DNA from 3 places in the Streptomyces sp. NPDC126510 genome. Region 3 is predicted to be linked to each of the others. Evidence: riboswitches for the same ligand, from Rfam matches in the RefSeq annotation. Region 3 holds a riboswitch; each other region holds the start of a gene.
What was found. Region 3 has a riboswitch for cobalamin ahead of ABTX60_RS03695 (cobalamin biosynthesis protein). Riboswitches for the same ligand answer to the same signal wherever they lie in the genome.
Positions count from the first base shown of each region.

Region 1: linked by a shared signal. The riboswitch ahead of ABTX60_RS21400 (energy-coupling factor ABC transporter permease) and the one ahead of ABTX60_RS03695 (cobalamin biosynthesis protein) in region 3 are both predicted to bind cobalamin.
Region 2: linked by a shared signal. The riboswitch ahead of ABTX60_RS31035 (ABC transporter substrate-binding protein) and the one ahead of ABTX60_RS03695 (cobalamin biosynthesis protein) in region 3 are both predicted to bind cobalamin.

Region 1 is NZ_JBEORR010000014.1:90,779-100,429, reverse strand. Features, by position in the region: gene ABTX60_RS21440 (zinc-dependent alcohol dehydrogenase) at 1-396, shown strand, start outside; gene ABTX60_RS21435 (STAS domain-containing protein) at 391-723, opposite strand; gene ABTX60_RS21430 (PP2C family protein-serine/threonine phosphatase) at 720-2,042, opposite strand; gene ABTX60_RS21425 (alpha/beta fold hydrolase) at 2,042-2,845, opposite strand; gene ABTX60_RS21420 (maleylpyruvate isomerase N-terminal domain-containing protein) at 2,918-3,574, opposite strand; gene ABTX60_RS21415 (energy-coupling factor ABC transporter ATP-binding protein) at 3,689-4,543, opposite strand; gene cbiQ (cobalt ECF transporter T component CbiQ) at 4,540-5,289, opposite strand; gene ABTX60_RS21405 (energy-coupling factor ABC transporter substrate-binding protein) at 5,296-5,664, opposite strand; gene ABTX60_RS21400 (energy-coupling factor ABC transporter permease) at 5,661-6,362, opposite strand; cobalamin riboswitch at 6,393-6,577, opposite strand; gene ABTX60_RS21395 (serine/threonine-protein kinase) at 6,704-8,149, opposite strand; gene ABTX60_RS21390 (MDR family MFS transporter) at 8,364-9,651, opposite strand, start outside.
Region 2 is NZ_JBEORR010000026.1:45,639-55,289, forward strand. Features, by position in the region: gene ABTX60_RS31025 (ABC transporter ATP-binding protein) at 1-515, opposite strand, end outside; gene ABTX60_RS31030 (FecCD family ABC transporter permease) at 512-1,477, opposite strand; gene ABTX60_RS31035 (ABC transporter substrate-binding protein) at 1,561-2,577, opposite strand; cobalamin riboswitch at 2,661-2,821, opposite strand; gene ABTX60_RS31040 (CoA-binding protein) at 2,928-3,356, shown strand; gene ABTX60_RS31045 (APC family permease) at 3,511-5,115, shown strand; gene ABTX60_RS31050 (4-hydroxybenzoate 3-monooxygenase) at 5,138-6,361, shown strand; gene ABTX60_RS31055 (ArsR/SmtB family transcription factor) at 6,539-6,898, opposite strand; gene ABTX60_RS31060 (cation diffusion facilitator family transporter) at 6,962-8,032, shown strand; gene ABTX60_RS31065 (XRE family transcriptional regulator) at 8,054-8,626, opposite strand; gene ABTX60_RS31070 (EamA family transporter) at 8,722-9,579, shown strand; gene ABTX60_RS31075 (acyltransferase) at 9,590-9,651, opposite strand, start outside.
Region 3 is NZ_JBEORR010000002.1:385,416-395,066, forward strand. Features, by position in the region: gene ABTX60_RS03680 (putative cobaltochelatase) at 1-751, opposite strand, end outside; gene cobN (cobaltochelatase subunit CobN) at 748-4,413, opposite strand; gene ABTX60_RS03690 (cobyric acid synthase) at 4,410-5,918, opposite strand; gene ABTX60_RS03695 (cobalamin biosynthesis protein) at 5,920-6,873, opposite strand; cobalamin riboswitch at 6,974-7,116, opposite strand; gene ABTX60_RS03700 (hypothetical protein) at 7,252-7,473, opposite strand; gene ABTX60_RS03705 (inorganic phosphate transporter) at 7,506-8,768, opposite strand; gene ABTX60_RS03710 (class II aldolase/adducin family protein) at 9,053-9,651, shown strand, end outside.

The DNA.
Region 1 (9,651 bases), on a different contig from region 3:
GCCCTCGCCCGGGCCTTCGGCGCCACCACCGCCGAGACCCTGGAGCCCCTGCCGCACAGCTGCGACATCGCCGTCGAGGCGACCGGCCGCGTCGACCAGCTCGGCCTCGCCGTCAGGTGCCTGACGCCCGAGGGGATCTGCGAGAGCGCGGGCAACCACTTCCGTCCCGGCGAGCTGCCCCTGCTCGACATGTATCTCACCGGCGTCACCCTGCGCGTCGCCCGCGACAGCGTGCGCGCCCACCTCCCCGACGCCCTGGCACTCGCCGCCTCCGGCACGGTCGATCCCGGGAAGGTGGTGTCCCACGTCATCGACTGGGAGGACCTCCCGGCCGCGCTGCCGGAGAAACACCTCAAGCCGGTGTTCGTCCGGCCCGCCCTCCGGCACGGGTCATGACGCGGCGCTGGAGTCCGGGCACAGGGTGAAGACCTGGTCGAGGCCGACGAGGGTGAGGACGCGTAGCAGGTTCGCCGGTACGGCGGCCAGGGCGATGTCGGCGTCGGCGGCCAGGGCGTGCTGGCGGGCCGCGAGCAGGGCGGTGATGCCCGAGGAGTCGCAGAACGAGAGGCCCGACAGGTCCAGGACCAGGCAATGCCCGGGCGACAGGGGCAGATGGTCGAGCCGGCCGCGCAGGACGGGAGCCTGGTCGTAGTCCAGGTCGCCGGCCACGTGCAGAACGGGCCCCGTCGTGGTGTCGAGCTGTCTGATGGTGAGCGGGTTCATGAGGTGTGACTCGTTGTAGGGGCTGTGACGGAAGGGGTGGCGGGAACGCCGAGGGCGAGCAGCGCGGTGTCGTCGTCGAGACCGTCGCCGAAGCCATCGAGCAACCCGGTGAGGGCGGTGATCACCTCGTGCGGTGCGGCGGGAGCGTGATCGGTGGCGAAGGCGTGCAGGGCGTCCTCGCCGTACAGGTCGTCGCGGCCGGGGCCGACGCGGGCCTCGGTGAGGCCGTCGGTGTACAGCACCAGCGTCTCACCGGGCTCCAGGACGGTCTCGGCCGTGCCGATCGGCGCGCCGGGGACGACGCCGATGAGCAGGCCGCCGGGGGTCGGCAGGAATTCGGCTCGGCCGTCCGCCCGCAGGACGAGGGCCGGCGGGTGGCCGCCGGAGGCGAGGCGCACCACGGCGCGTCCGTGTTCGCCGCCCGGCTCGACCGTCCCGAAGATGCAGGTGCAGTACCGGGGGTTGCCGTCGCCGGTGTACCGCTCGTGCAGGACGGCGTTCAGCGTGCTCAGCGCCGACGCCGGATCCGGGTCGTGGTGGGCGGCGGCACGCAGGGTGTAGCGGGTCAGCGAGGTGAGGGACGCGGCCTCGGGGCCCTTGCCGCACACGTCGCCGAGGAAGAACGCCCACCGGCCACCGGCCACGGGGAAGAGGTCGTAGAAGTCGCCGCCGAGCTGGTCCGGCGACGCCGTGTGGTAGTGCACGGCCGTCTCCAGGCCCGGTACGGCGGGCAGCGAGTCCGGCACGAGGGAACGCTGCAGGACGGCGAGGGCGTCGGCCAGCCTGGCCCGGTCGGCCTCGGCCTGGCGCCGGGCCTCGTCCGCCTCGGCGCGGGCCCGCTCGGCCTCCTGGCGCCGGCGCAGGAGCTCCTTCTCGTAGGCGCGGCGGTCCGAGGCGTCGAAGACGGTGATCCGGTTCAGCAGGGGCTCGCCCTCGGTGCCGTACTTGATCACCGCCGAGACCAGCACCGGCAGCGGGCCGCCCTCCTGGCGCCGTATCTCCAGGGCGATGCCCCGCACCTCGCCCTGCATGCGCAGCAGCGGAGCGAAGTGCGTCTCGTGGTACAGCTTCCCGCCGATGGTGAGCAGATCCGCGAAGCGCTTGCGACCCGCGACGGCCTCACGCTCCAGGCCGAGCCAGTCCAGCAGCGTGCTGTTGATCTTGGCGATGGTGCCGTCCATCATCGTGGACAGGTAGCCGCAGGGGGCGGACTCGTACAGGTCCTCCGCGCTGTCCTCCAGCAGCGCGGTGAACGCCGCGTCCGTGCTCGCCTCGCCCCCTGTCCCGGTGGGTTCCGGCACGCCGCCCGTGCGACACATCACTTCAGGGAGTCCAGGAAGTCGAGGACCGCCGCGGTGGTGGCCTGCGGCGCGCTGAGCTGCGGGCAGTGCCCGGTGGCATCGAGCGTGACCAGGCGGGAGGCGGGGATCGCCGCGTGCACGTAGGCACCGACCTCACGGGGTGCGATGGCGTCCTGCTCGCACTCCAGTACGAGGGTCGGCACGGCCACGCCCTTCAGGTCCTCGCGGCTGTCGGTGAGGAAGGTCGTACGGGCGAAGACCCGGGCGATGTCGGGGTCGGTGGCGCAGAAGCTGTTCGTGAGTTCCTGGCCCAGCTCCGGCCGCTCCGGGTTGCCCATGATCACCGGGGCCATCGCGGACGACCAGCCCAGGTAGTTCGCCTCCAGCGAGGCGAGCAGCTCGTCGATGTCCTCCGTGCTGAAGCCGCCGCGGTAGCCCTCGTCGTCGATGTAGCAGGGCGAGGGGGTCACCATCACGAGCGCCCCGATCCGCTCCGGCGCGGCCTGCGCCGCCAGCACTCCGACCATGGCACTGACCGAGTGCCCCACGAACACCGCCTGCCGCAGGTCCAGCTCCTCGCAGACGTCGACCACGTCGGCGGCGTACCCCTGGAGCGAGGAGTACCGCTCCTCGCTCCACGCCGCGAGGTCCGAGCCGCCGGAGCCGACGTAGTCGAACAGCACCACCCGGTAGCGCTCGGCCAGCGCCGGTACCACCAGCCGCCACATGTTCTGGTCGCAGCCGAACCCGTGTGCCAGGAGCAGCACCGGCGCGCCGTCGGGGCCGATGACGTTGACGTTGTTCCTGCGGCGGATGTCCATGCGGCCATGCTCCCACCCCGGCCGGAGCCGTCCGACGGCGGCCCTGCGCACCACCCCTTCGCGACCGCGAAGTCAGCCCAGGTAGAGCGGCACCCTGGAGGCCAGGTCACCGAGCCCGGCCTGCTCCGCCCCGGTCGGCACGCGCCGCCCGGTGCCGATCAGCAGTGCGTCCACATCGGTGAAGGAGTCCGGGAACGGGCTCCCCGCGATCCGCTCCAGCATCTCCCGGGACCGGACGAGCCCCTCCGCGGGCGGCGGCTGCGCGCCCGGCAGGTGGGCGATCAGGTCGAGGTGGTGCAGCGTCCACTCCAGGACATAGGTGGAGAGGAAGTCGCCCACGGTGAGGATCTCGTCACGGGTGCCGACCCGGCCGGCCGGGTCGGCGAGCAGGGCCGCACGCCCGGCGGCGGAGCCCACGTCGTCCAGGTGGAACTTCAGCAGACCCGGATCCTCGTACGCGGCGGCCAGCCGGACGGTCAGCGCGTCGAGCGGGTCGTCACCGGTCGGCGGGGTGCCGGAGACGTCCCAGTACGTCAGCGCGTCACGGGTCGGTTCCCGGTCGGAGGGGGTGGCCAGGGTGATCAGGACGTCCTGGGCGTCCACGATCAGGTGGCACACCAGGTCCCGCACCAGCCAGCCCGTGCAGCCGGAGGGCCGCCCGAAGTCCTCGTCGGAGAGGTCGGCCACCGCCGCGCGCAATGCCGTCCAGGTGCGGGAGAAGAGATCCACCTCGGCAACGTAGTGCCGCGCGGCGGCACCGGACAAGCGCGTTTCGGCCGGCGCCGCGCCACGGCGGGAGGCCTGCCCGCGCCGGGACGGGCCGTGCTCACCGCCGCGGGACTCTCACCCGCCCGACGCCCCCAACCACCCTCCCGCGAGCACGGCGAGCTCGTCCGGTGTACGCGGACCCCGCTCCGTTTCGGTCAACAGCCCCTGGGACCGCAGAAGTTCCGTCACCGCGGCGCCCCACGGCAGACGCAGCCCCGCCTCCCGCAGGAGATCCGTGCGGGCCAGTGCCGTGGCCGCGGGCCCGGTGCGGACACCGGACGGCGTGAGGAGCGCCGCGTCGTCGGCCCAGCGCAGGGCGAGATCGACGTCGTGGGTGGCCATCACGACCGTGGTGCCGGCGGCACGGAGCCCGTCGAGGGTGGTGAGGAGCCGCTCCTGGCCGTCGGGGTCGAGTCCGGCCGTGGGCTCGTCCAGGACGAGGACGCGCGGTCGCATGGCGACCGCACCCGCGATGGCCGTGCGTTTGCGCTGTCCGTAGGACAGCAGATGGGTCGGCCGGTCGGCCAGGGCCGCGATGTCCAGCGCGGCGAGCGCCTCCGCCACCCGCGCCCGTACCTGCGTGTCGTCCAGGCCGAGGTTCAGCGGCCCGAACGAGACGTCCTGCTCGACGGACGCGGCGAACAGCTGGTCGTCGGGGTCCTGCACCACCAGCTGCACGGTCGTCCGCAGCCGGGTCAGCCCCCTGCGGTCGTACGCCACGGGCTGACCCTCGACCGTCAGCCGCCCCTCGTGCGGCTTCAGCCCGCCGCTGAGCAGTCGCATCAGCGTGGTCTTGCCGCTGCCGTTGCGGCCGAGCAGCGCCAGCGCGCGGCCCTCGCGGATCTCGAAGTCGAGGCCGCTGAGCACGGTCGGGCCGTCCTCGTAGGCGAAGGACGCGCCCCGCAGGGCGACGAGGGCGGGCTCGCTCATGTCAGCGGCCTTTCCAGTACGAGGGTGAGGACGGCCAGCGCGACGAGCAGCGCGCAACTGGCCGCCGTGAAGCGGACGGAGACCCGGGCCTCGGGCACCAGGACCCGCAGGGTGCCGTCGTAGCCGCGTCCGGCGAGCCCGGCCTGGAGCCGGCCGGCCCGGTCGAAGGCCCGGACGAACGCGGTGGCGCCGAGCCCGGCCAGGGAACGCCACTGAGCGCCCCGGCCGGTGTGCCCGAGCCGGGCCGCCTGGGCCTCCCTGATGCGCCGCATCGAGTCCAGCAGCAGGAAGCTCATCCGGTACGTCACGAGCGCGACGTCGACGACCGCCGCGGGAATCCCGGCCCGGACCAGTCGGGGCAGCAGGTCGGACATGGGCGTGGTGAAGGCGAACAGCAGCACGCCCAGGGAGGCCGCCGAGGTCCGCAGCAGCAACTCCCCGGCCCGCACCGGCCCGTCGTCGGCGAGGGAGGCGAACCCGCCTGGCCCGCCCACCTGGACGAGCAGCGTCAGCGCGCCGGTCACACAGAAGCCCAGCGGCACCCGGTAGGCCCGCCACAACCGCCGTCCGGGCACACCGGCCGGCCCCAGCAGCACCGCCAGTGCCGTCAGGAGGACCAGGGCGGCGCCCGGCCAGGGCGGCAGGGAGATCGCGAGCACGGTGAGACCGAGCCCGAGCACGGCCTTGTCCACGGGATGGCGGCGGCGCCAGCGACTGCTGTGCGCCGCCGCGTCGATCGGCAGCACCCGGGCTCAGTCCCGTTCCGCGGTGGACTTCCCGGCGGCGCCGGGAAGCGCGCTGTCGGCCTCCCGCTCCAGCGCCCGCTGCTCGCCCTGCCTGCGGCCCCGGCGCAGGCCGAAGTAGTAGGCGAGGACACCGGCGCCGAGGGCCGCCTGGAGGGAGAACAGGGCCGACTCGATCTCGCCGGACGGTGGCTCGTACAGCGGTGAGAACCACGGCTCGTAGTCCGGCTTGAGTTCGGTGATCGCCGTCTCGGCCTGGCCGTCGGAGCCCGTGAACGGCTCCTTCTTGTGGTCGCCGAGGCCGAGGGCCAAGGGCAGCACCGCGAGCGCCACCACGACGAACAGCAGCACCAGGTTGATCTTCGTGTTCCTGCTCATCGGGCCACCGCCTCCGTCTCGGTCCTGGTCTGCCTCTCGGCGAGGAGCACGCCCAGCCGGGTCAGTTCGCCCTTGCTGGACTGCACCAGCAGGCGCATCACGAGCACGGTCAGCAGGCCCTCGCTCACCGCGAGCGGGATCTGCGTGACGGCGAAGATGGCACCGAACTTGCCGAGCGCGCCCAGGAATCCGCTGCCCGGGTCGGGAAACGCGAGGGCCAGCTGCACGCTGGTGACGCAGTACGTGGACAGGTCGGCGACGAACGCGCCGGAGAACACCGCCACCATCAGCGGCGCGTTGGCGCGCCGCAGCAGCTTGTAGACGGCGTATCCGGCCCAGGGGCCGGCGATCGCCATGGAGAAGACGTTGGCGCCGAGCGTGGTCAGGCCGCCGTGTGCGAGCAGCAGCGCCTGGAAGAGCAGGGTGATGGTGCCCAGCACCGCCATGATGGGCGGCCGGAACAGGATGGCTCCCAGGCCCGTGCCGGTGGGGTGCGAGCAACTGCCGGTCACGGACGGCAGTTTCAGGGCGGACAGGACGAACGTGAAGGCGCCGGAGGCACCGAGGAGCAGTGTGCTCTCGGGGTGCTCGCGCACTTCACGGGTGAGCGACCGGACCCCGTGGACGACGAACGGCGCCGACGCGACGCCCCAGGCGACCGCGTGCGCCGGAGGAAGGAAACCCTCGGCTATGTGCATGGCTCAGCAGACCCTCTCCAGCACCTCGTGGATGGTTGACGCGCCTTGGCCGGTCTCCTGGCTGACGGGTACCACCGCCCGGACTCCGCCTTCCCGGGTCGCAAGGACCCAGTGGCTGCCCGTGAGGGCCGGAGCCGGACTTCCCGATTCACAGTGGCGAGGGCCGCACCGGCATCACACCGGATTTCCCGTTCACCAAGGCCTGGTGACAATAAGGCCGGGATAAGGGCGATGACAAGCCACCCAAGGGGCGCGCGAGGGGGCGCCCGTTCGCATACCGGCGCATCCCCGGCTGGTCCAAGCGATCCGCGCACGTGCCGCCGCGCGACGTCCGGGCCGTGTCAGTCGTCGTCCCCGCCGTCGTCGCTCTCCCCGTCGTCCCCGGCCTGGCCCGGCTTCTCCGGCTCCGGCTGCTGCGGGCCGCCGTCGACCGCTTCCTCCGTCGGAGTGGCGGCACCCGGCGCGGAGGCGGACGGCGTCGGGGAAGGGGGCGGCGTTGACGGAGTGACATCGGCCACGGTGCCGGTGGCGGGCGTGTCGGCGGCACCCGGTCCGGCCGCCGGGTCGGCCTGCGGATCGGAGGAATCGGGCGTGGCGGATTCGGTGGACGGCGTGGCGGCGGGGCTGCTCGCGCTCGGGGACGCGTCGGGTTCCGTGCCCTCCGCGGTCGTGTCGGGCGAGAACCAGCGCATGCCGATGAGCATCGCGGCGACGAAGAGGGCCGCGGCGGCGGCCGTCGCGGCCAGCTTCGACCGGTTGCCATGACCGCCGCGCGAGCGGCCCGAACGCCCCGCCTGGGCCGCCCGGGCGGCGGTGCGGTGGCCCGTGGTGGCGGGCAGCGCGTAGGTGGTCGGGCTGCCGGTCTCGGCGGTCGCGTACGGTCCCGGCCCGGCGGGCATCGCGCGGGACGCGGTGTTCGGCCGCGGCGGCGGCGAGACCTCCGGCAGCGGCTCGGGCAGGCCCCGCCAGGCGCCCTGGGCGAACCACTCGGCGGCCTGCTGCGCGGTGGGACGGTCCTCGGGCTGTTTGGCGAGCAGACCGAGGAGATAGCTCTCGAACGCCGGCGGAAGATTGGCGACACCGAGCTCGCGCGGCGGCACCGGAGCCGAGTCGAGGTGCTGGTGGAGCAGGGCGACCGCGGTGTCGGCCTCGAACGGCGGGCGCCCGCTGAGGAGCTGGTAGAGCACGCAGCCCAGGGAGTACATGTCGGAGGCGGGCCCCGCGGGCTTGCCCAGGGCCCGCTCGGGCGCGAGGTAGAGGCCGGTGCCGATGATCTGGCCGGTGGCGGTGAGCGCCGCGCCGGGGTCGTCGAGGAACCGCGCGATGCCGAAGTCCCCGATCTTGAGCGTGCCGCCCGCGTCCAGCAGCAGGTTGGCCGGTTTGACGTCCCGGTGCACGATGCCCTGCGCGTGCGCGGCGGCGAGCCCCGCGGACGCCTGCGCGGCGAGCAGGGCCACCCGCTCGGCGGGCAGCGCGCCGGAGCCGGTCAGCACCCCGGCGAGACTGTCGCCCTCGACCAGTTCCATCACCAGATACAGCCGGTTGTCGAACTCACCGAAGTCCAGCACACCGACCACGTTGGGGTGGTTGAGCCGTCCGGCGGTCTGAGCCTCCAGACGGAACCGGGAGGCCGCCGTGGCGTCGGTGTCCTGGGGCAGCAGCAGCTTGAGGGCCACTGCTCTGGCGAGCGTCTCGTCGTACGCACGCCAGACCTCTCCCATTCCACCGCGCCCGATCTCCACATCCAGCCGGTAGCGGCCCGCTAGCAGCACTCGTCCTCGTCTCACGCATAGGGGAAGGTCGTCGCCGCAGGCCGAACTCCCCGCTGCTGCGCGGGGATTGATGGGGGTGCCGCAGCCGACCCAGGATACTGGCGCGGCATGACCGCCGATCTCCGCAGCGGTGTCCTCGCACGGTCCGGCAGGGAAATCCCGGAGCGAAAGAGTCGCACGCCGGGGTGACACTCACGGCGCCCGGTCGCCCCGGAAGGCCGGCACGGTGTCAGACCGCCGCGCCCGTCCCCTTCTCCCGGTGCGGCAACAGGGCCACCGCCAGGGCCGGTACGGCCGCCAGGGCCAGCCACGGCACGGCGGTCGGCAGGCCCAGGTCGAGCAGGAAGCCGGTGGCCGCGCTGCCGGCCAGGACGATCAGGCCCGAGACGGACGACAGCGCACCCGTGTAGAGCCCGAGCCGGCCCTCCTCGGCGAGGTCGGGCACCCAGGCGCGGGCGGCGGGCACGACCAGCATCTGCCCCACGGTGAGCAAGATCACGAAGCCCGCGGCCGGGAGCAGCCCGGCCGTGCCCGTCCAGCCGGCGGGCCGGGCCGCGGCCACCACCGCGAAGCCGGACGCGATCAGCAGCAGCCCCGCGGTCATGGAGCGGCGCAGATCCAGCCGGTCGCCCGCCCAGCGGGTCACCGGCAGCTGGGTGAACACCACCAGCACCGAGGACAGCGCGAAGAGCCAGGACAACGGCGCCTGGGAGCCCGCCGCGCGCTGCACCTCGTCCGGCAGGGCCAGATACAGCTGGTTGTAGGCGAGCAGATAGGTGCCGTACGCACAGCACAGGGCGAGGAAGCGGCGGTCGCGCAGCAGGGTGCGGACCCCGCCCCGCTCCCGGACGCGGACCCGGCCGGGGATGTGCTGCGGCATCAGCCACAGGTGCCCGGCGAGGACGAGCACGAAGACGCCGGCCCCGGCCAGACACGCGGTGCGGAAGTCGACGCCGAGCAGCAGCGCGCCGAGCAACGGCCCCACGAAAGCACCCACCTGGCCCGCCACGCTGAACAGGGCGAGGACCCGGGTGCGCGGGCCGTGCCCGTCCTCCTCCCACACGACCGCCTGGCGGGCCACCTCGGACTCCACGGCGGGGGAGAAGAGCGCCGCGGCGAAACCGATCACCAGCACCGCACCGATCACGGCCCCGCTCGTCTCCGCGAAGCCGAGCCACGCGAACCCGGCGATCCGCAGGACGCAGCCCGCCAGTACGACCGGCCGCACCCCGAACCGGTCGACGAGTAGGCCGCCGACCACGAACAGCCCCTGCTGGCTGAAGGTACGCAGCCCGAGCACGAACCCGACCAGCCACCCCGCCATGCCGATCGCGGTGCCGAGATGCTCGGCGAGGAACGGCAGGACGGCGTAGAAGCCGATGTTGAAGGCGAGCTGGGTGAGGATCAGCAGCCGCGGCAGCGGCGACAGGCGTCTGATGAGACGCCAGGTGCTGTCGCGGCTTCCGGCGTGGATCGTACGGGGGGCCTTGCGGGCGGGCACCCGGGAGACGGGGTCG
Region 2 (9,651 bases), on a different contig from region 3:
TCGAGAAGGAGCTCGCGGGGTTCCTGGGCGAGCGCGCGGGCGATCTGCACCCGTTGGCGTTCGCCGCCCGAGAGGGTGTGCCACAGCCGTCCGGCCCGGTCGGCTAGACCCGTGCACTCCAGAGCGGCTCGCACCGCCCGCTCGTCCTCGGCCGAGGAGGGCGTCCAGGCGCGGCGGTGCGGGACGCGGCCGAGCCGCACGACGTCCATGACCGTCAGCTCGACCTGGGTGTCCGACTGTTGCTCGACGACCGCGAGGCGGCGAGCGACCGTGCGGCGGGGCAGGTCGGCCAGGGGCGTGCCGTCGAGGGTGACGACTCCGCAGGACGGCGACAGCAGCCCGGCCAGCAGCCTCAGCAGCGTGGACTTGCCGGAGCCGTTGGGGCCGAGGACACCGACCGTGGAGCCGGTCTCCGGCGCGAGGGCGACGCCGTCCAGGATGAGACGCCCGTCGGCACGGCGGCTGACCCGGTCGGCCCGCAGCCCCGCGCCCGTCGGCGCCCCCGCGCCGCTCACCGCACCCTCCGGGTCCGGTACAGCACCGCCACGAACGCCGGCACCCCGATCAGCGACGTCACGACACCCACCGGAACCTCCTGCGGATCGAGGACGGTACGGGCCAGGGTGTCCACCCACACCAGGAACACCGCTCCCGCGAGGGCGGTGACCGGTAGCAGTCGTGCGTGCCCGGGGCCGGTCAGGGCCCGGGCGGCGTGCGGCAGGACCAGTCCGACGAAGCCGATCGCCCCGGCCGAGCTGACCAGGGCCGCCGTGAGCAGGGCCGTGACGCACAGCAGGACCAGGCGGGTGCGGGCGACGGACACTCCGAGCGCGGCGGCGGCGTCCTGCCCGAAAGCGAAGGCGTCGAGGGTTCGGGCGTACGACAGACACACCACCAGCGCCACCGCCAGCGCGGCCAGACACAGCCACACGTCGGTCCAGCCGGAACCGCCGAGCGAGCCGAGGAGCCAGAACAGCACGCCGCGGGTCGTCTCGGCGTCGGCGGAGGTCATCACGATGAAGGAGGTGAGCGCCGAGAAGAGCTGCATGGCGGCGACGCCCGCGAGGACGACCCGGTCGGTGGTGCCGCCGAGGGTGTGGCTGAGCAGGAGCACCAGCGCGAACGACAGCAGGGCGCCGAGGAACGCGCCCGCCGACACCGGGAGGGCGCCGCCGCCCACGCCCAGCACGACGACGAGGACCGCGCCGGTGGAGGCGCCCGAGGACACCCCGAGCACGAACGGGTCGGCGAGCGGGTTGCGCAGCAGGGACTGCATCACCGCCCCGCACACGGCCAGTCCGGCCCCGCACACGGCGGCGAGCAGGGTGCGCGGCAGTCGCAGCTGCCAGACGATCCCGTCGCGGATCGGCGTCAGCCCGGAGCTGCCGAGCCCGAGATGGGCCGCCACGACGGACCACACGTCGGCGACGCCGAGGTCGGCGGGACCGATGGTGATGGCGACGGCGAGGGAGGTCATGAGCGCGACGGCCCCGGCCAGGCCCAGCGCGAGCCCGGCCCGGCGCCCGGGCCCGGCGGCCACCGGCCCCTGCTCCCGGGCGGTCACTTCGCCAGCCCGAACCGGCGCAGCCCGGCGGCCACCTGTTCCACGCCCTCGACGGTGCGGATCGTCGGGTTCATGGCCTGCCCGCTGAGCAGCACGTACCGCTTGTGCCGAACGGCGTCCATGGTCCTGGTGACCGGGTTGGACTCCAGGAAGGCGATCTTCTTCGCGGCCGACTCGGCGGTCTGGGACTCGCGGGTCAGGTCGCCGATGACGAGGACGTCGGGGTCGCGGTCGGCGACCGTCTCCCAGTTGACCTGGGGCCACTCCTCGTGCGTGTCGTCGAGGACGTTCTTCGCTCCGAGGGCCCGGGTGATGATGCCGGGTGCTCCGCAACAGCCCGCCATGTAGGGCGATTCGGAGTTCGCGAACCAGTACAGGAGAGTGACGTCGGAGGCGTCGATGCCCTTCGTGGCCTTCCTCATGCGCTGCTGAAGGGAGGCCACGAGCGCGTCGCCGCGTTTCTTCACGCCGAACACGGTCGCGAGGTCGTGGACTTCGCCGTAGACGGTGTCGATGTCCAGGGGCTTGTCGCGTGCGCCGTCGCCGCCGCCCGAGTTGTCCTTGCCGGCGCAGTCGGAGGGGGAGACGTAGGTGGGGACGCCGAGCTTCTCGAACTGCTCGCGGGTGGCGACGCCGCCTTTGCCGAGGGTGGAGACGAAGGAGGCGGCGACGAAGTCGGGCTCGGTGTCCAGGACGCGTTCGAAGGACGGGTTGTCGTCGGCGATGCGCGGCACCCTCGCGTTGGCCTTCTCCAGTCCCTTCATCACGGGGTCGGTCCAGGTGGCCGTGCCGGCGAGGCGGTCGGCGAGCCCGAGGGAGAGCAGAATCTCGGTGGTGCCCTGGTTGAGGGACACGGCGTGTCTCGGCGGGGCGGGAATGCGGACCTCGTGTCCGCAGTCGGTGAGCGTGACGGCGGCGTTCGCGTCGGTGGACGCGCTCCCGCCACAGCCGGTCAGCAGCAGGGAGCCGGTGGTGAGCAGGACGGCGGCACGGGAGGGTCGGGCGAGGGGCACGGGAACCAGTCCTCAGTCGTCGAGGGCCCGATCGCGGAGCCCGGTCGTACGGTGCTCCCCCGCCGCGCGCGGCCGCGGGGGCCGCCAGCAGGTCTTCGGACTCGGGTTCACCCGGGTCGGAGCGCCTTCCCGGACGTCCGCGGAGGAGTCCAGTGGCCGAGGCCCCGCCCGTCCCCCTCACCGCTGCGCGTCAGTTCCGGATTCGCACCGGATTCCCTGACCCACGTACATGGGTTCGACTGGCCTCGGCAAGCTATCACGGGGGCCGTCCGGGGAATCACCGCGCACCCGGAGCCGTTGAACGGGTTGAACGGAGAGCAGCTCGTTCACGACTTCGGAGGAGGCCGCCGGTGTACGGCGACGAGGCAACGGTCCGCAGGATCCTCACCGGGCTAGGCGACACCTGGGCCGTGGTCGGCCTGTCGTCGAACCGGCAGCGCGCCGCGTACGGCGTCGCCGCCGTGCTCCAGCGTTTCGGCAAGCGCGTTGTGCCGGTGCACCCCAAAGCGGAGACGGTGCACGGGGAGAAGGGGTACGCGAGCCTGGCGGACATCCCCTTCGACGTGGACGTGGTGGACGTGTTCGTGAACAGCGACCTCGCCGGTGCCGTCGCGGACGAGGCGGTCGCCAAGGGCGCGAAGGGCATCTGGTTCCAGCTCGGCGTGATCGACGAGGCGGCGTACGACCGGACCCGTTCGGCGGGCCTGGAGATGGTGATGGACCGCTGCCCGGCCATCGAGATCCCACGGCTGCCTCATCACCGCGTACAGGAATCCTGAAGCGTTCTCCAGGAAATACCCGCAGTCGGTCAAGGTTTCCCGCGCCCGGTCAAGCGTGCACAACTCCTCTTCTGCCTCCGGGCAGTCCATTCCTAATCTGAGGCCTCTTGCTCACTGAACTCTCCGAGTTCATTTATGAGAGGCCCCTGAATTCATGGAAAGAGACGGCCTGCGCCGGGATGTCGGGCTGATCGGGCTCATGTGGGCCTCGGTCGGCTCCATCATCGGCTCGGGCTGGTTGTACGGCGCCGAGAAGGCCGTCGTGGCGGCCGGCCCCGCGGCGATCCTGTCCTGGCTCATCGGTGCGGTGGCGATCGTGCTGCTGGCACTGGTGCACGCGGAACTCGGCGGCATGTTCCCGGTCGCCGGCGGCACCGCCCGTTATCCGCACTACGCGTTCGGCGGACTGGCCGGCATGTCCTTCGGCTGGTTCTCCTGGCTCCAGGCCGCGACGGTGGCACCGATCGAGGTCGAGGCCATGATCGGCTACGCCGGGCACTGGCACTGGGCGCAGGGCTTCCAGCACCCGAAGGACGGGACCCTGACGACGAGCGGCTTCGTCGTCGCGGTCGTCCTGATGGCCGTGTTCGTCGTCGTCAACTTCCTCGGAGTGCGGATCCTGGCGCACACCAACAGCGCCGCCACCTGGTGGAAGGTGGCCGTGCCGCTGGCCGCGATCTTCATCATCGCGGCGGGCAACTTCCACCCGGGCAACTTCACCGAGCACGGTTTCGCGCCGTTCGGCGCCCACGGTGTGCTGAGCGCCGTCAGTTCCAGCGGCATCATCTTCGCCCTGCTGGGCTTCGAGCAGGCGATCCAGCTGGCGGGCGAGAGCCGGGACCCGCAACGGGACCTGCCGCGCGCGACGATCGGTTCGGTCGCCATCGGGGCGGCCATCTACGTCCTGCTGCAGATCGTCTTCATCGCCGCCCTGCCGCTGGGCTCCTTCGCGCACGGCTGGACCAAGCTCGACTACCCGGGCATCAGCGGCCCGTGGGCGGGGCTCGCGACCCTGCTGGGCCTCGGCTGGCTGAGCGTGGTGCTGTACCTGGACGCGGTGGTCTCCCCGGGCGGCACCGGACTGATCTACACGACGGCCACGTCCCGGGTCTCCTACGGACTGGCCCGCAACGGCTACGCGCCGAAGCTCTTCGTCCGCACCGACGCGCGCGGCGTGCCGTGGTTCGGGCTGATCGTGTCCTTCGTGACGGGCGTGGTCTGCTTCCTGCCGTTCCCGAGCTGGCAGCAGCTGGTCAGCTTCATCACCTCGGCGAGCGTGCTGATGTACGCGGGCGCCCCGCTGGCCTACGGCGTGTTCGCGGACCGGCTGCCGCACCGGGAACGCCCCTACCGCCTGCCCGGCGGGAAGGTCCTCTCACCGCTGTCGTTCGTGGTGGCCAACCTCATCATCTACTGGTCCACCTGGGACACCCTGTGGCGGCTCGGCGTGGCCATCGTCCTCGGCTACGTCCTGCTCGGCGGCTACGCCTGGTACGCCACCAGCAAGGGCCTGCCCGACGCTCCCCGGCTCGACTGGAAGGCCGCCCAGTGGCTGCCCGTCTACCTGCTGGGCATGGGCGTCATCTCCTGGCAGGGCGGATTCGGCGGCCAGGGGCACCTCGGACTGTGGTGGGACATCCTGGTCGTCGCGGTGTTCTCGCTGGCGATCTACTACTGGGCCCGGGCCTCGGCCTCCCTGTCCGGAGAGATCGAGCTGAGCATCGAGGAGGTGGCCGTCACGGAGGTGCCGGTCCACTGAGACCGGCCTCCATAATGTGCGCATGACCCACGCCTCTGCGCCCTCCGACTCCGGCGCCCCGCAACGCTTCCCAGTCGTTGTCGTGGGCGCCGGTCCGGCGGGTCTGACCGTCGGGAACATCCTGCGGGCCGCGTCCGTCGACTGTCTGGTGCTGGAGACGGAGACCCGTGAGTTCATCGAACAGCGGCCCCGCGCCGGGGTGATCGAGGAATGGGCCGTCCGGGGCCTGGAGAAGCGGGGCCTCGCCAGGAACCTGCTGGACCGCGCGGAACTGCACACCGCGTGCGAGTTCCGCTTCGACGGGGAGCGCTACCGGTTCCCCTACGGCGAGCTGACGGGCAGTCACCACTTCGTCTACCCCCAGCCGTTGCTGGTGACGGACCTGGTGCGCGAGTACGCCGACGTCCGCGGCGGCGAGATGCGCTTCGGCGTCCGGGACGTGGAGCTGCACGACCTCGACAGCGACCGGCCGTCGGTGTCGTACATCTGCCCCGAGACGGGTGAACGCCGGGTGGTGCACTGCGACTTCGTCGCCGGGTGCGACGGGGCACGCGGAGCGACCCGTGCCTCGCTCCCTCCCGAGCGGGTGCGGATCGCACGGCACGACTACGGCGTCGGCTGGCTCGCCCTGCTCGCCGAGGCGCCGCCGTCCGCCGACCGCGTGCTGTTCGGCTGCCACCCGCGCGGGTTCGCCGGCCAGATGCCCCGCGGCCCGGAGGTGACCCGCTACTACCTCCAGTGCCCGCCGGGCGACACTCCGGACGACTGGCCGCACGAACGGGTCTGGTCGGAGCTTCAGCAGCGGCTGGGGGCGGCGGGCGTGCCCCCGCTGACCGAAGGACGGCTGATCGAGAAGCGCGTGCTGGACATGCACGACTACGTGGTCGAGCCGATGGTGCACGGCCGGCTGCACCTCGTCGGCGACGCGGCCCATCTGATCGCCCCCATCGCCGCCAAGGGCCTGAACCTCGCCCTGCACGGCGCCTTCCTGCTGGGCGACGCCCTGGTCACCCGGCTGGCCACCGGTGACGACAGCGGTCTGGCCGGCTACGAGCAGGCGTGCCTGCGGCGCGTGTGGGACTACCAGGAGTTCTCGCAGTGGCTGGCCGAGGTGTTCCACGGCACGGCGGCGGGCGATCCGTTCCGCGCGGGCACCGCGCTCGCCCGGCTGCGCCGCCTGTTCACCTCGCCCGCCGCGGCGGCCGCCTTCGCCGAGCAATACCTCGGGACGGCGGCGCGTTACTGAGTGGGCGTACGCGTCGGAACGGCGCCGCGGAGCGCGGGGACGCGTCGTGACGGCGCCGCGGAGGGCGCGTACTCGCCGAGACGCCCCACGGAGCGATCCGTGCTCGTCGGGGCCGCGGCGCCCCGCGGAGCGATCCCTGCCCGTCGGGGCCGCGGCGCGCTGCCGAGCGAGCCGTGCTCAGTCGTGCAGGGGGCGGTCGCTGAGCCGGTGGTCGGCCACGTTCAGTGCCTCGTCGACCAGCCTGCGCAGGTGGCCGTCGCGCAGCGAGTAGATCACCCGGCGGCCCTCCTTCCGCGTGTTCACCAGGCCCGCCAGACGCAGCCGCGCCAGGTGCTGGCTGACGGCCGGCCTGGCCGCCCCGCAGGCCTCCGTGAGCGTCGTGACGTCGGCCTCTCCCCCGGTCAGCGCGTGCAGCAGGGCGAGCCGGGTCCGGTCCCCCAGCAGGGCGAGGACCTCCGCGGCGAGGGCGAACTGCTCCTCGCCCGGACTGCGCGGATGCTCATCGTGCGCATGTGACAGGTGCATGCGTGCGCTCATACGCACATAATGGCGGCACGGCACGGGTACGTCCACTCCCGCGCGCACCGGAAGGGGATCCACGTGAGCGAACGGCACGAGCACACCCACACCCAGGACCACTCGCATGGGCACGACCACGGAACCGCCCACGGTCACGGCCACCGGCACTCGCTGCGCCACCGTATGGCCCACCTCTTCACCCCGCACTCCCACGAGACCGCCGACAAGGTCGACTCCGCCCTGGAGTCCTCGGCGCGCGGGATGCGGGCGCTGTGGGTCTCGCTCGCCGTGCTCGGCGTGACGGCGCTGGCCCAGGCGGTCGTCGTGGCTGTGTCGGGGTCGGTGGCCCTGCTCGGGGACACGGTGCACAACGCGGCGGACGCGCTGACCGCCGTCCCGCTCGGCATCGCCTTCGTGCTGGGCCGGCGCGCGGCCACGCGCCGTTTCACCTACGGCTACGGCCGCGCCGAGGACCTGGCCGGCCTCGTGATCGTGCTGACGATCGCGGCGTCCGCCGTCTTCGCGGGCTGGACGGCCATCGAGCGGCTGCTGGATCCGCGCCCGGTCGAGCACGTCCCGGCGGTCGCCGTGGCCGCTGTCGTCGGCTTCGCCGGAAACGAGTGGGTGGCCCGCTACCGCATCCGCGTCGGCCGCTCGATCGGCTCGGCCGCGCTGATCGCCGACGGCCTGCACGCCCGGACCGACGGCTTCACCTCCCTGGCCGTGCTGCTGGGCGCCGCAGGCTCGGCCCTGGGGTGGCAACTGGCGGATCCCATCGTCGGGCTGGCGATCACGGCGGCGATCGGCCTGATGCTGCGGGACGCGGCCCGGGAGGTGTTCCGCAGGGTGATGGACGCCGTCGACCCGGCCCTGGTGGACCGGGCCGAGCGGGCCCTGGCCGAGGTGCCCGGGGTGCGCGGGGTGGGTGAACTCCGGCTGCGCTGGATCGGCCACCGGCTGCGCGCCGAGGTGGCGGTCGTGGTGGACGGCGAGGCGACGGTGCGCGAGGCCCACCGCGTCGCAGTGGAGGCCGAGCACGCGCTGCTGCACGCCGTACCGCGCCTGACCGCGGCCCTGGTGCACGCGGATCCGGAGCCGGCCCCGGGCGAGAGCGACCCCCATCTCCCGCTGGCCCACCACATGGCGGCGTAGGCCGGCAGCCGTGTCGCCGGCTCAGGTCACAGGTGGCACCGAGACGGCCATGACCATCTCCATGGGGGCGTCACCGGTGTTGCCGTAGGTGTGCGGGACGTTCGCCTCGAAGTGGACGCTGGCACCCGCGGGCACGCGATGCTCGACGCCGTCGACGGTGAGGGTGAGTTCGCCCGCCGTGACGTGCAGCAGTTCGGTCGTGCCGGCGGGGTGCGGGTCCGACGGACTGCTCTCGCCGGGCATGAGCCGCCAGTCCCACATCTCCAGCGGGCCGGGTGCCTCGGTGCCCGCGAGGAGCCGGTTGTAGCTGCCGGCGTCGGTGTGCCACAGCCGTACGGCCTGCTCGGCGGGGACGATGCGGACGTTCGGGCCCTGCTCGTAGTCGAGCAGGGTGGTGATGCTGACGCCGAGCGCGTCGCCGATCTTGACGACGGTGCCGAGGCTGGGGTTGGTGCGGGCCTGCTCGATCTGGATGAGCATGCCGCGGCTGACGCCGGCCCGGGCGGCGAGCACGTCCAGGGTGAAGCCGCGCACCGCGCGCCAGTGCTTGACGCTCCGCGCCAGGGACTGGGTCAGCAGGTCGAGGTCCGACACATTCCGTCCAATATTTTGTATGACACAGTGCAGCAGGCTGCACTATGGTGTGGTTGACCTGATCGTTCACTGCACTGTACTGCGAGGTTCGTCCCATGACAGCGCTCTTCGCCCTGGCCACCAGCCTGCTGTGGGGGCTGGCCGACTTCGGAGGCGGCCTGCTGACCCGGCGCATGCCTGCCCTCACAGTGGTGGTGGTCTCGCAGTCGATCGCTGTGGTGGTGCTCGGCGCTGTCGTGGTCGCGACCGGCGGCTGGAGCGAGACGGGGCCGCAGCTGTGGTTCGCCGTGGCGGCCGGGCTGGTCGGGCCGGTGGCGATGCTCGCCTTCTACAAGGCGCTCGCGCTCGGCCCGATGGGCGTGGTCTCGCCGCTGGGCTCGATCGGTGTGGCGGTGCCGGTCGGGGTGGGGCTGATGCTGGGTGAACGCCCCGGCCTGCTGCAGTTCGTCGGCATCCTGGTGGCCGTCGCCGGTGTGTGCCTCGCGGGTGGCCCGCAGTTCCGTGGCGCCCCGGTCCAGCGCCAGGCCATCGTCCTGACCCTGCTCGCGGCGTTCGGCTTCGGCGCGGTGATGGCGCTGATCGCCGAGGCGTCGACGACGCTGACCGGCCTGTTCCTCGCCCTGTTCGTCCAGCGGGTGACGAACGTCGCCGCCGGCGGACTGGCCCTCTACGTCTCGGTGCGGCGCGGATCGCCCGCGCTCCCGGCGGACGGCTTCCCCTGGCGCTCCCTGCCCGCCCTCGCCTTCGTCGGCCTCGCGGACGTCGCCGCGAACGGCACGTACTCGATCGCCGCGCAGCACGGCCCGGTGACGGTGGCCGCCGTGCTGGCGTCTCTGTACCCGGTGGTGACGGCCGTGGCAGCGCGAGGCGTCCTCCGCGAACGACTGCGGGCTATACAGGCCGCGGGAGCCGGGCTCGCCCTGGTCGGGACGGTACTGCTGGCGTCGGGCTGAGCCCTTCGGTTCAGGAATCCGGCTCCAGCTTCGCGAGGTCGGGCGCCGTCTCCTCGTCCAGTTCGGCCAGCC
Region 3 (9,651 bases):
ACGGCAGCAGCTCCCGGGCGGCGACGATCCGGGCCCGTACGGCGGCCTCCTCCTCGGCCCAGCGCGCGGCGAAGGCGGCCGGGTCGTCGTCGTAGGCCAGTCGCCGCCTGACGACCTCGACCCGCTGGTCCGGCTCCCGGGAGGCCGCGACCTCCACGGTCAGCCCGAACCGGTCGAGCAGCTGCGGCCGCAGCTCGCCCTCCTCGGGGTTCATGGTGCCGACGAGCAGGAACCGCGCCGCGTGCCGCACCGAGACGCCCTCGCGCTCGACGTACGAGGCGCCCATCGCGGCGGCGTCCAGCAGCAGGTCGACCAGGTGGTCGTGGAGCAGGTTGACCTCGTCGACGTAGAGGATCCCGCGGTGCGCGTCGGCCAGCAGGCCCGGCTCGAAGGCCTTCACGCCCTCGGAGAGCGCCCGCTCGATGTCCAGTGCGCCGACCAGCCGGTCCTCGGAGGCGCCGACGGGCAGTTCGACCATGCGCGCGGCCCGGGTCTCGAACGCCCCCGGCTCGTGCGGCCCGTCGGGGCAGCCGGTGTCGGGGGAGCCGGGGTCGCAGGAGAACCGGCAGCCGGAGACGACGTCCAGCGTGGGCATGAGCGCCGACAGCGCTCGCACCGCCGTCGACTTGGCCGTGCCCTTCTCGCCGCGCACCAGCACACCGCCGACCGCCGGTGACACCGCGTTCAGCAGCAGCGCGAGCCGCAAGTCGTCCTGGCCGACGACGGCCGTGAACGGAAAGGGGGTGCTCACTTCTCGTCGCCCTCCAGGTCGCCTTCGAGTTCCAGATAGGTGGCGCGCAGCCGTTCCAGCGTCTCCGCGTCGGGCTCGGCCCACAGTCCGCGCTCTGCGGCCTCCAGCAGCCGCTCGGTGATGCCGCGCAGAGCCCAGGGGTTGGACTTCTTCATGAAGTCCCGGTTCTCCGGGTCGAAGACGTACTCGGCGCTGAGCTTCTCGTACATCCAGTCGTCCACGACCCCGGCCGTGGCGTCGTACCCGAACAGGTAGTCCACCGTCGCCGCCATCTCGAAGGCGCCCTTGTAGCCGTGCCGCCGCATGGCCGCCATCCAGCGCGGGTTGACCACCCGGGCGCGGAACACGCGGTGCGTCTCCTCGCCGAGCGTGCGGGTCTTCACCTGGTCGGGGGTGGCCGAGTCGCCGACGTACGCCTCGGGGCTCTCGCCCGTCAGGTGCCGCACCATGGCGACCATGCCGCCGTGGTACTGGAAGTAGTCGTCGGCGTCGACCAGGTCGTGCTCACGGGTGTCGACGTTCTTCGCGGCCACCGCGATCCGCTTGAACGCCGTCTCCATGTCCCCGCGCGCGGCTCGCCCGTCGAGTCCCCGCCCGTAGGCGTAGCCGCCCCACACCGCGTACACCTCGGCGAGGTCCGCGTCCGAGCGCCAGTTGCGGGCGTCGATCAGCGGCAGCAGACCGGCCCCGTACGCCCCCGGCTTGGAGCCGAAGATGCGGGCCGTGGCCCGGCGGCGGTCGCCGTGCTCGGCGGTGTCCTGGTCGGCGTGGGCCCGGACGTAGTTGGACTCGGCCGGCTCGTCCAGTTCGGCGACCGTGCGGACCGCGTCGTCGATCAGTCCCACCACGTGCGGGAACGCGTCCCGGAAGAAGCCCGAGATGCGGACCGTCACGTCGATGCGCGGCCGGCCGAGCTCCGCCGGGGGGATCACCTCGAAACCGGTCACGCGCCGCGAGGCGTCGTCCCACACCGGCCGGCAGCCCAGCAGCGCCAGGATCTCGGCGATGTCGTCGCCCTGGGTGCGCATCGCCGAGGTGCCCCACACGGTCAGGCCGACGGACTTCGGGTACTCACCGGTGTCCTGCAGATACCGCTGCACCAGCGAGTTCGCGAGCGACTGCCCGACCTCCCAGCTCAGCCGGGACGGGATGGCCTTGGGGTCGACGGAGTAGAAGTTGCGGCCCGTCGGCAGGACGTTGACGAGCCCGCGGGTCGGCGAGCCGGACGGACCGGCCGGGACGTAACCGCCGTTCAGGGCCCGCAGGATGTGCCCGATCTCGTCGGTGGTCTTCTCCAGCCGGGGCACGACCTCGGAACAGGCGAACTCCAGCACCGCGACCGCCTCGGGCAGTTCGGTGCCGAGGACCTCCCGGACCAGGGGCGCGCTCTCGGCGACCGCCCAGCCGCGCTCCTCCATGCCCTCCGCGATCCGCCGGCACAGCTGCTCCAGCAGGTCGATCGCGTCGGCGGCGCTGCGTGCCGGGCCGTCCACCAGGTCCGTCAGCTCCACGGGCACCTTCACCGGAGCGCCCGGCTCGGCCAGCAGCTCCTTCTCCACCAGCCCGAAGTGCCGCGCCAGCGACGCCCTGAGGCCCGGCAGCGCGTTGGCCTGTCCGCCCCACACCTGCGAGGCGCGCAGCACGGCCAGCACGAGGTTGACGCGCGGCTCGCCGACCGGACCGCCGCCCAGGATGTGCAGGCCGTCGCGGATCTGCACGTCCTTGATCTCGCACAGGTAGCCGTCGATGTGCATGACGAACTCGTCGAACTCCGCGTCGTCCGGCTGTTCGTCGACGTGCAGGTCGTGGTGGAGTTCGGCGGCCTTGACCAGCGTCCAGATCTGGGCGCGCACGGTCGGGGCCTTCGTCGGGTCCAGGTCGGAGACGAGCGCGTACTCGTCGAGGAGCTGCTCCAGCTTGGCCAGGTCGCCGTAGGTGTCGGCGCGGGCCATCGGCGGCACGAGGTGGTCGACGACCGTGGCGTGCCCGCGCCGCTTGGCCTGGGTGCCCTCGCCCGGGTCGTTGACGATGAACGGGTAGACCAGCGGCAGGTCCCCGAGGACCGCGTCCGGGGCGCAGCCCCCGCCGAGCCCGAGCCCCTTGCCCGGCAGCCACTCCATCGTGCCGTGCTTGCCCATGTGGACGATGGCGTCGGCGCCGAAACTGTTCTCCAGCCACCGGTAGGCCGCCATGTAGTGGTGGGACGGCGGCATGTCCGGGTCGTGGTAGATCGCGATCGGGTTCTCGCCGAAGCCGCGCGGCGGCTGGATCATCACGACGACGTTCCCGAACTGCAGGGACGCCAGCACGATGTCGTCCCCGTCGACGTAGAGGCTGCCCGGCGGCTCGCCCCACGCTTCGGTCATGGCGTCCTTCAGCTCCGGGTCGAGCTTCTCGAACCAGGCCCGGTAGTCCGCCAGCGGCACCCGCGCGGGCGCGGCGGCCAGCTGCTCCTCCGTCAGCCACTCCACGTCGTGCCCGCCGGCGTTGATGAGCCGGTGGATCAGCTCGTCACCCTCGTCCGGATGCCCCTCGACGACGTACCCGGCGTCCCGCAGCGCGTCCAGCACCCGCACCGCCGAGGCCGGGGTGTCGAGCCCGACCGCGTTGCCGACCCGCGAGTGCTTGGTCGGGTAGGCGGTGAAGACCAGCGCGAGCTTCTTCTCGGCGTTGTCCTTGTGCCTCAGCCGCGCGTGCCGTACGGCGATGCCGGCGACGCGTCCCGCACGCTCCGGGTCGGCGACGTAGACGGGCACGTCGGCCATATCGTCGTCGACCCGCTCCTTGAAGGAGAACGGCACGGTGATGAGCCGCCCGTCGAACTCCGGGATCGCCACCTGCATCGCGGCGTCCATGGGGGAGAGGGCGGCGTCCGAGTCCGCCCAGGCCTGCCGCGAGGACGTCAGGCACAGGCCCTGCAGCACGGGGATGTCCAGCTCGGCGAGGGCGCCGATGTCCCAGGCCTCCTCGTCACCGCCCGCCGAGGCCTGCGAGGCGTGGGTGCCGCCCGCGGCGAGGACGGTCGCGACCAGGGCGTCCGCCTGTCCGAGGATCTCGTACAGTCCCGCGTCCGCGCCGCGCAGCGAACCGCAGTACACGGGCAGCGCGTTGGCGCCGCGCGCCTCGATGGCGTCGCACAGGGTGTCGACGAAGGCGGTGTTGCCGCTCAGTTCGTGGGCCCGGTAGAAGAGCACGCCGACGGTCGGACGGCCCTCCACCCGGGCGCGCTCGCCGTGGACTCCGTACTCCGGCATCTTCCGCGGCTCGACGAACCCCTCGCCCGTCAGCAGCACGGTGTCCGAGAGGAAGCGGGCGAGTTCGGTGAGGTTCTCCGGCCCGCCCTCCACGAGGTACTTCAGCGCCTCGGCCACGACACCGGCCGGGACGGACGACTCGGCCATCAGCTCCGCGTCCGGCACGGCCTCGCCGCCGAGCAGCACGGTGGGGACGCCGGAGGCCTTCAGCGCGGCGAGACCGTCCTCCCAGGCCCGCTTGCCGCCGAGCAGCCGGACGACGGCGACGGACGCCCCGTCCAGCAGCGCCGGCAGCTCCTCCCGGACGTCCACGCGGGTCGGGTTGCCGATCCGGTAGTCGGCACCGGAGGCGGCCCGGGCCGCCAGCAGGTCCGTGTCGGCGGTCGACAACAACAACACAGTGCTCATGCGGGTGCTCCCGGTGGAATGAAGGGCAGTCCTTGCGGCGCGCCGGACTCGATGAGCCGCCACAGCGCGTCGGTGTCCGCGTGCTGTTCGATCAGGTCGCCGAGCCGGTCGAGCTGCTCCTCGCGCAGCGCGGCGAACGAGGTGTCCGGCGCGGGCACGAAACGGCGGCCCGCGGCGGCCGCCACCTCGCGCAGAAAGGCCCGCCGGAAGCCGTCCGACTCCAGTGAGCCGTGCCAGTGCGTGCCCCAGGTCTGGCCGACCCGGCAGCCGTCCAGGAAGGGTTCTCCGCCGATGACGTCGGCGACCCCGTGGTGGATCTCGTAACCCTCGACCCGCTCGCCGAGGGCCTCGCCCTGCGGCCGGGTGAGGGTCTTCTCGCGGGCGAACCGCACCCGCACGGGCAGGATCCCGAGCCCGTCGACGCGACCCCTGCGGCTCTCCACGTCGTCCTCGATGCGCTCGCCGAGGATCTGGAAGCCGCCGCAGATGCCGAGCACGGGCCGCTGCTCGGCGGCCCTGCGGACCAGCGCCTCGGCGAGGCCCCGCTCACGCAGCCACTCCAGCGCCCGGACCGTCCCGCGGGTGCCCGGCACGACGACGAGGTCGGCGTCGGACAGTTCCTCCGGCCGGTCCACGAACCGCACCACGACGCCCGGTTCGGCGGCCAGCGCGTCCACGTCGGTGAAGTTCGACATGAGCGGCACGGCACAGACCGCGACGCGCAGCACGTCCTCGCCCACGGGCGGGGCGACGACGGACTCCCGCACGGTCCCGCGCAGCGAGACCCTGAGGCCGTCCTCCTCGTCGATCCCGAGCCCGTGCCGGAACGGCAGCACACCGTAGGTCCGCCGACCCGTGAGCCCGTGCAGCATCTCCAGACCCGGCTCCAGCAGGGAGACGTCCCCGCGGAACTTGTTGACGAGGAACCCGGCGACACAGGCCTGGTCCTCGGGCGACAGCAGGGCCACCGTCCCGAAGAACGAGGCGAACACACCGCCCCGGTCGATGTCGCCGACGACGAGCACGGGCAGCCCGGCGTTACGGGCGATCCCCATGTTCACGATGTCCGTCCGCCGCAGATTGATCTCGGCGGGAGAACCGGCCCCCTCACAGATCACCGCGTCATACGTGCCCCGCAACTGCTCCAGGCAGTCCAGCACCGTCCCGAGCAGCCGCTGTTGCCGGCCGCCGTGGTAGCCGCGCGCACTCATCTCCCCGACCGGCTTGCCCAGCAGCACGACCTGGCTGCTCTGCTCGCCACCGGGCTTGAGCAGGACGGGGTTCATCAGCGCGGTCGGCTCGACGCGGCAGGCCTGCGCCTGCATGGCCTGTGCCCGCCCGATCTCGGCCCCCTCCGTCGTCACGAAGGAGTTCAGGGACATGTTCTGCGCCTTGAAGGGCGCGACCTTGACGCCTTGGCGCACCAGCCACCGGCAGATCCCGGCGGTCACGACGCTCTTGCCGGCGTCGCTGGTCGTCCCGGCGACAAGAAGCCCACCGCTCATGTCAGTTCCCCCTTTTCGTTGACCGCGCGCTCATCAGCAACCGCGCACCGGCGCACACCCCGAGCGCGAGCCACGTGACGCGCTGCGACAGCCGCACGGCCCGTTCGACGTCGTGTGTGCCGACGGCCCGCCCCCGCGTGTTCAGCACGGGCCGGTGCTCCACCCGTCCGCCGTACGAGAGCGTCCCGCCGAGCCGCACCCGGAGCGCCCCCGCGAACGAGGCCTCCACGGGCCCGGCGTTGGGACTCGGATGCTCGGCCGCATCGGCCCGCCAGGCCCGCACGGCCCCCCGCGGATCCGGCCCGGCCAGGGCGGCGAGCACGGCGGTCAGCCGCGCCCCCGGCCACCCGGCGAGGTCGTCCAGACGCGCGGAGGCCCACCCGTAGCGGCGGTAGCGGGCCGACTTGTGCCCGACCATGGCGTCCAGGGTGTTGACGGCCCGGAACCCGAGCAGCCCCGGCACCCCGCCGACGGCGCCCCACACCAGCGCCCCCACCACCGCGTCGGAGGTGTTCTCGGCGACCGACTCGACCACGGCGCGGGCCATGCCGTCGGCGTCGAGGGCCTGTGGATCCCGGCCGCACAGGTGCGGCAGCCGCGCCCGGGCCGCCTCGACGTCCCCGGCCTCCAGGGCACGCCCGATGGTCCGCGCCTCCCGGGCGAGTGAAGTCCCCCCGACGACGGCCCAGGTGGCGGCTGCGGTCAGCGCGACGGACGCGACGGGGGACGTCCGCACGGCACGCGCGGCGACGGACCCGAGGGCGACGGCCCCTCCGGCACACGCGGCGGTGTGCAGCGCGCCCCACCCGCGGTGGTCCCGCCACAACACCCGTTCCACGGCACCCGCGGCCCGTCCGAACGCGGCGACCGGATGCCCCCGGCGAGGATCACCGAGCAGCAGGTCACCGATCAGACCGGCGGCGGCGCCGTACGCGAAGACGCGACCGGCACCCATGGGCTCAACCGGCCAGGAGGGCGGGCAGGGGTGGGGTGCTGAACCTCGATCGGCAGCCGCGCATGGCGATATGTGTCCTCACTCAGGGTGTCCACGCCCTGGTTCGACGAGACCGGCGGTGAGAGTTCCTGGCTCCCGGGGATTGCTACCCCGGTGACAGTGGCGGGACCGCGCCGGACTCGCACCGGCTTCCTCTCCTGCCGCCGTAACTGGCCTCGGCAGTCCACCATGGCCGGGAACCGCCGTCAACTTGCCGTTGACCTGCGCGGGGAGAGTGTGGAGAACCCCACATCGCCCCTGCCCTCGCACGACGACCGGGCGGCACGGGACCGAAGTCCCGTGCCGCCCGGTGGACACGACGTGCGGTCGGTCGGGCCCTCAGGCCACGATCAGATAGATCCCGTACCCCACGGCCGCCGCACACGCCGCGAAGCACGCGTACGCGCCGGTGACGGCGAGCCCCGCGGAGCCGCCCTGCGCCGCCGCCCGCTCGCGGCGCGACAGGCCGGTGATGCCGAGGGTGAACAGGCCGACGAGGGCCACGGTGACCACGAGGCTGACACCGAAGACGGAGCCGAGGGCCGCCCAGTCGATCTTCATATCGGAGACTCTTCCTTGTAACCGGTGGCGGGTCAGACCGTGGTGGTCGTGGTCGGCGTGCGCTCGGCGGTGGCCTGCGACGGGAACGAGGGGACCGGGTCCTCCGGCGCGGCGGCCGTGCCACCCGCCGGCGGCGGCGTCACCGCGGCGATCGCCGTGGTCACCACACCGGCCGGCTCCGCCTCGACGGTGTCCTCGGTGTCGCAGACGTTGGTGTGGTCGACGACCTCACGCCGCGAGAGCTTCCAGATCGCCGCGCTGGAGGCGACGAGGAAGACGGCCACCACGGCGGTGCCCCAGCTGCCGAAGCCGGTGACGTACTCGGCGAGAGCACCCACCAGGGCCGCGGCCGGCAGCGTCAGACCCCAGGCGACGAACATCCGCGTCGCGGTGGACCAGCGGACCACACCGCCCCTGCGGCCGAGCCCGGCACCCATCACCGAGCCGGACACGGAGTGCGTCGTGGAGAGGGAGAAACCGAGGTGCGAGGAGGCCAGGATGACCGTGGCCGCGGAGGTCTGGGCGGCGAAGCCCTGCTGCGGCTGGAGGTCGGTCAGTCCCTTGCCCATGGTGCGGATGATGCGCCAGCCGCCCAGGTAGGTGCCGAGCGCGATGGCGAGACCCGCCGAGAGGATGACCCACATGGGCGGGTCGGAGTCGGGGGCGACGGCGCCGCCGGCGACCAGGGCGAGGGTGATGACACCCATCGTCTTCTGCGCGTCGTTGGTGCCGTGGGCCAGGGAGACCAGGCCCGCGGAGGCGATCTGGCCGGCCCGGTAGCCCTTCTTGGACGCGTTGCCGTCGGCCTTGCTGCCGAGGGAGTAGGTCAGCCGCGTGGCGAGCATCGCCGCGATGCCCGCGACCAGCGGGGCGGCGATCGCCGGGATCAGCACCTTGGTGACCAGCACGTCCCCGTGCACCGCGCCGACGCCCGCCGAGGCGATCGTGGCGCCGATCAGACCGCCCATGAGGGCGTGGGAGGAGCTGGAGGGCAGACCGACCAGCCAGGTCAGCAGGTTCCAGAGGATCGCGCCGACCAGGGCGGCGAAGATGACCTCGGGACGGATGCCGGCCTCGTCGACGAGGCCTTTGGAGATCGTGTTGGCGACTTCGACGGACAGGAAGGCGCCGACCAGGTTGAGGACCGCGGACATGGCCACCGCAACCTTGGGCCGCATGGCGCCCGTGGAAATGGTGGTGGCCATCGCGTTCGCGGTGTCGTGGAAACCGTTCGTGAAATCGAACGCGAGTGCGGTTACCACCACAATCGCGAGGATCAGCGAGAAGCTTTCCATTTACCCAGGCAATCGTTCGAGGTTGTTGGCTCGATGAACGTAGGGAACCTGGGTGAACGGAAGATGAACTGGGAGGGGCGCAGGGGTGACCGCAATAGGGGGTCGGCATTCCGCCACGGAACGGCCTCCCGGGGCCCCGCGGACCGGCCACCGCGGGCGGACCGCTTCAGTCGTTCGAGTGGCCCGTCGGAGAGGTTCCGGTCACACGTCGGGGTGCCGCCGCCGTTGTGTACGAAGTCCCCGCTTCCGCGGCGCTTCGAAGCGCCGCCTGGCAGGATCGCGGCATGGCTGAGCAGCGAGGCGACGAACGGCGCACGGCGGACGTGCGGGGGAGCGCGGCGGATGTGCGGGCGAGTGCGGGGGAGCCGCACCGGGGGGCCGCGCGCCCCGAGGAGGCCCGCGCCTGGGACGACCTCGTCACGACGGCCCGCCGGACGGTCACGGACGGACTCGTCGTCGGTACGTCCGGCAACGTCTCGGTGCGCGTCGGGGACACCGTCCTGGTCACGCCCTCCGGCGTCCCCTACGACCGGCTGACGCCGGAGGACGTGACCGGCGTCGACCTCGACGGCCGGCAGGTCCTCGGCACCCTCGTCCCGACCAGCGAGCTGCCCATGCACCTCGCCGTCTACCGCACGACCGACGCGCTGGCCGTCGTCCACACCCACGCCGTGCACGCCACGGCCGTCTCGACACTCGTGACCGAGCTTCCGCCGATCCACTACATGACCGCCGCGCTCGGCGGCCCCGTCCGGGTCGCCCCGTACGCCCCGTACGGCAGCGACGAGTTGGCCGAGAACATGCTCCGGGCCCTCGCCGGCCGTTCCGGGTGCCTCCTCCGGAACCACGGCACCCTCACCCACGCCGGCACCCTCGCCCAGGC